Regions from separate parts of the Dendrosporobacter quercicolus genome, predicted to be linked through region 2. Evidence: riboswitches for the same ligand, from Rfam matches in the RefSeq annotation. Region 2 holds a riboswitch; the other holds the start of a gene.

Region 1 (2,401 bases), on a different contig from region 2:
TACTCTGTCAGGTAGAGGCGGAACCCAGATCATACATCATCAGCAGGCCTACATATCTTTTGGTGGTTTTATTGACCATTCGCTGGCTCATTATTTAGTTAGACAATCGATATAAAATTCCTGCATTTTGTATACAATATTTTTTATACAATAATTGTGTTAAACAATCCCGTATGGCGGTATTTATAAATTAAAGTAAGATAGTCCCTCGTTTGCGCCGTTCATAATGGCGTTGTCCGTGAAGGAATCTCGGATTAAAACTAAGCTGGGATCCTCTATGAATTCCTGCCCGGCAGCCGCGGAACAGGCTGGAAAAAAGCGCCACAATGCCAGCATTGCTGTGCGTCATGGCGCGAATTTTATGTTTACCTGGCTTCTGTACCGCCAACAGGCGCCGGAATTTCCGGCAGGCAGAATTCACTACCAGCCGGCTCTTCTGTTTTCAATAAAGTTGCGATTAGACGGGCAAACCGCCCTTTGGCAAGCTGGGCCTCGGCTGCTGCTGCTTCCCTTTGCCCATACTGGTGCAGTTCGTCCGTAACTTGTTTTGCTACCCGCCGGGACACGTTTGTCAGGAGTTTTTGTACGATACGGTCATCGGCGTCCAGCAACAGCAAAGGGCTAAGCTTTATTTCCTGCAGGGCGCGCTGTACAGTACGGTCAGGCAGGCAGACTATTTCTTCAAAGAAAAATATATGCTTTCTTAGCGATTGCAGCAGAACCGGGTCGTCTCCAGTCCAGGCATTGAGCAGATCGGAGGCATAACGGACGCCGGCCAGTTGGGCGACTGACATCATAATACCGCCGGCCTTACTTTCGAATTGCTGCAGCGGCTGCAGTGAAGGCAGGCCGGCAGCGGCAACCTCCGACGGTAAAAAGCTGTTGCTTATGGTTTTTATTTCCTGCAATAAAGTCAGTTGTTCAGCTCTTGTCAGCAGCAGCAAGGCCTGTGCCGCTTCATGATCAGGCATTAACAGCAGGACTGCCGCAAAAGCACTTTGTTCGCTCATGATAAACGCTCCTCGTATAGTAGTTTAAAAATGCCGGCTGCACGAATGTTTATGGGTTAGAAAAAGGCGCTTTTCGCCGCTTCTGCCAAAGGCCTGGTGCAAAACCAGTTTTCCTGATATTCCCCGCAGGGCCGGCAATCCCCTGCCTGAACGGCGAAAAAACAGCAGCCTTTGGATATAGTTGTTTACAAAATAGGCGGAATGCAGTATGATTTGATTACAAATCAATACGGTAAAGCTAGGGGGGCCTTAGGGCTGAGAGGACTTTGTCCGACCCTTGAACCTGATGTGGTTAACACCACCGTAGGAAAGCTGAATTTATATTTTACAGGCTCGCTACGCGCGGTGTCTGTATTTTTATTTAGGGGGGAGCGCAATGATAAGCTATACAACGCAGATGGATGCTGCGAAAAAAGGAATTGTGACTACAGCAATGCAGGTGGTGGCAGCCAAGGAAAAAATGGCGGTCGAGCGCTTGCGCGAGCTGGTGGCTGAAGGCAAGGTGGTCATTCCGGCCAACAAGAATCATCCGAGCCTTGATCCGGAAGGCGTTGGCGCCGGACTGCGCACCAAAATCAATGTTAACCTGGGGGTGTCCAAAGATTGCTGTAATCTCGATTTGGAGCTTGAAAAGGCCAAACGGGCAATTGAACTTAAGGCTGAGGCCATTATGGATCTGAGCTGTTACGGCAAGACACAGGCTTTCCGCCGCAAACTCATTGATTTCTCACCGGCGATGATCGGTACAGTGCCGATGTATGATGCCATTGGCATGCTGGACAAGGACCTCAAGGATATTACCGCAGATGAGTTCTTTCAGGTTGTTGAACGGCACGCCGCCGACGGTGTGGATTTTATGACGGTACATTGCGGAATTAACAGGGCGACAGCGGCAAAAGTCAAAAATAATAAACGTTTGACGAATATTGTTTCCAGGGGCGGCTCAATTCTCTTTGCCTGGATGGAACTGAATCATTGTGAGAATCCATTTTATGAACAATATGACCGTTTGCTTGATATTTGCCAGGCCTATGATGTTACCATCAGCCTTGGGGATGCCTGCCGGCCCGGGTCAATCCATGATTCAACCGACGCGGCGCAGATTGAAGAACTGGTGGTTCTGGGCGAACTTACCAAATTGGCCTGGGAGAAAAATGTCCAGGTGATGATTGAAGGGCCTGGACATATGGCGATTCATGAAATAGCCGGCAACATGATGCTGGAAAAGCGGCTGTGTCATGGCGCCCCCTTCTATGTATTGGGACCGATTGTGACTGATGTGGCGCCTGGCTATGATCATATCACCAGCGCGATTGGGGGAGCAATTGCCGCCGCCAACGGGGCTGATTTCCTCTGTTATGTCACTCCGGCTGAGCATCTTCGTCTGCCTG
Region 2 (2,401 bases):
TTAGCATGTCTGTAAAATGCCAGGTAATTATTGAAGCCATGGATAAACTGGCGCCGCGTTATTTGGCGGAAGACTGGGATAATGTGGGACTGCTGGCCGGCAGTCCGGCTCAGGAGATCAATGGGATAATGGTATGCCTTGATGTCACCGAGCAGGTTGTTGATACGGCCATAGCCAATGGCGTCAATATGATTATTGCTCATCATCCACTGATTTTCAAGCCTTTAACGCATTTACGCACCGATTCTGCACCGGGAAAGCTGCTGACAAAAGTGATCAAAGCTGATCTGGCCGTCCTGTGCGCCCACACGAATCTGGACATTGCCAATGGCGGTGTAAATGATGTTCTGGCCCGGAAATTGCAACTTGAAAACATTGGGCCATTAACCAATAGCTATCGTGAGCAACTGGTCAAACTGGTTGTTTTTGTGCCAACAGAGCAGGTGGGACAGGTTCAGGCCGCAATTACGCAGGCGGGCGCCGGCCATATCGGCAATTACAGTCACTCTACTTTCCGGACTGAAGGTGTCGGTACTTTTTTACCGGCATCCGGGACAAACCCTTTTATTGGCGAAACAGGCAAACTGGCCCAGGTGCCGGAATTCAGGCTGGAAACGATCCTGCCGGCGAAAATCAGCAATAGAGTAATTAAAGCCATGCTGAAAAGTCATCCTTATGAAGAAGTGGCTTACGATCTTTATCCCTTGAACAATTCAGGTCGGGAATTAGGTTTGGGGCGAATCGGCCATTTGGCGGAGAAAGTCTGCCTGGCGGATTTTGCGAGAGCGGTTAAGCAGTCGCTGGGGCTTAGTCAGATTCGTTTGTCGGGGGATTTGAAGCAACTAATCCATAAGGTTGCCGTCTGCGGCGGCAGCGGGGCAGGCTTAATCAAAAGAGCGGCTTTTATGGGTGCAGACGCCTTAATTACCGGCGATCTTAAGTACCACGAAGCGCAGGATGCACTAGCACTGGGCATTGCCGTAATCGACGCCGGCCATTATGCAACCGAGGCGCCGGTGGTAGAGGCTGTTATCGAATATCTGCGGGAATGCTCTGCAGCAGGCAGATGGTCAGTGGATTTTTACGCAGATCAATTTGGCCGGGATGTTTTTCAGGTGGTTTTGTGAGTAAACTTTATTGACTGTACCAATCATTCGTTATACAATAAATGTAATCCATATGGATTTATAAAATTACATAAGTTTGCCGGGGGAGCTCATGTTATGGGCTGAGAGTGGGCTTTAAGCACCAGACCTCTTAACCTGATCGGGATAATGCCCGCGTAGGAAAGGTAAATAAGCGCGCCTGAACCTATTCGGGAGCGCTTTAATTTTTTAGGAGCTGATGAGGATGCGGTTGCTGGTAAACGGCCGTGAAGTGGAGATCGCCGATGGTCTGTCGATTGCAGGATATGTTGCAGAACGGAGTCTGATTCCGGAGCGGATTATTGTTGAACATAATGCTGAAATTATTAACAGAGACCAATGGGAAACCGTTGTTTTAAACGAGGCCGATCAATTGGAAATATTAACTTTTGTAGGTGGAGGCTGAGGATGATGCAGGATGTGTTGAGACTTGGCGGGCGTGAATTAAAAAGCCGGTTGTTTTTGGGTACAGGTAAATTTGCAAATAAAATGATTCCGCAAGTGATTGCGGCTTCAGGAGCGGAGGTTGTCACTGTAGCTCTGCGGCGGGTTGATCTGGAACAGGGTGAAGAAAATATTACTGCCTGTATTCCTAAGGAATGTGTTTTACTACCCAACACCTCAGGGGCCCGTAATGCGCAGGAGGCAGTCCGGATTGCCCGTTTAGCCCAAGCGATGGGGTGCGGCAACTGGATTAAAATTGAAGTGATTTCCGATCATCGCTATCTCTTGCCTGACAACTTCGAAACCATTAAGGCGACGGAAGTTTTGGCAGCCGAAGGCTTTGTCGTTCTGCCTTATATGAGTCCTGACTTGATGGCAGCAAAAAAAATGGTCGAAGCGGGAGCGGCGGCTGTTATGCCGTTGGGCGCTCCGATTGGCAGCAATCGTGGCTTGAAAACCAAAGAACTGGTCAAAATTTTAATTGAGGAGCTTTCCGTGCCGGTGATTGTTGACGCCGGCATCGGCCGGCCTTCACACGCCGCTGAAGCGATGGAGCTGGGGGCTGCGGCAGTATTGGTAAACACTGCCGTGGCAACCGCTAACGATCCGGTGGCAATGGGGCGGGCTTTTGGCCTGGCCGCCGAAGCCGGGCGCACAGCCTTTCGCGCCGGGCCCGGGGCTGTCAGCGATTATGCCAGCGCATCATCGCCCTTAACCGGGTTTTTACACGATTAATCAAGGATAATGGAGGGGCGCGTATGTCTTTTTTGGCTGAAGTGGATAAGTTTCGTCAATTTGACTATGACGGTTTT

What was found. Region 2 has a riboswitch for thiamine pyrophosphate ahead of thiS (sulfur carrier protein ThiS). Riboswitches for the same ligand answer to the same signal wherever they lie in the genome.
Region 1: linked by a shared signal. The riboswitch ahead of thiC (phosphomethylpyrimidine synthase ThiC) and the one ahead of thiS (sulfur carrier protein ThiS) in region 2 are both predicted to bind thiamine pyrophosphate.

The regions. Positions count from the first base shown of each region.
Region 1 covers NZ_FNHB01000002.1:46,407-48,807, forward strand. The annotation lists gene BLR06_RS06305 (FliG C-terminal domain-containing protein) at 366-1,010, opposite strand; TPP riboswitch at 1,241-1,337, shown strand; gene thiC (phosphomethylpyrimidine synthase ThiC) at 1,390-2,401, shown strand, end outside.
Region 2 covers NZ_FNHB01000001.1:749,826-752,226, reverse strand. The annotation lists gene BLR06_RS03700 (tRNA (adenine(22)-N(1))-methyltransferase) at 1-15, shown strand, start outside; gene BLR06_RS03695 (Nif3-like dinuclear metal center hexameric protein) at 6-1,127, shown strand; TPP riboswitch at 1,199-1,307, shown strand; gene thiS (sulfur carrier protein ThiS) at 1,351-1,551, shown strand; gene BLR06_RS03685 (thiazole synthase) at 1,557-2,324, shown strand; gene thiH (2-iminoacetate synthase ThiH) at 2,348-2,401, shown strand, end outside.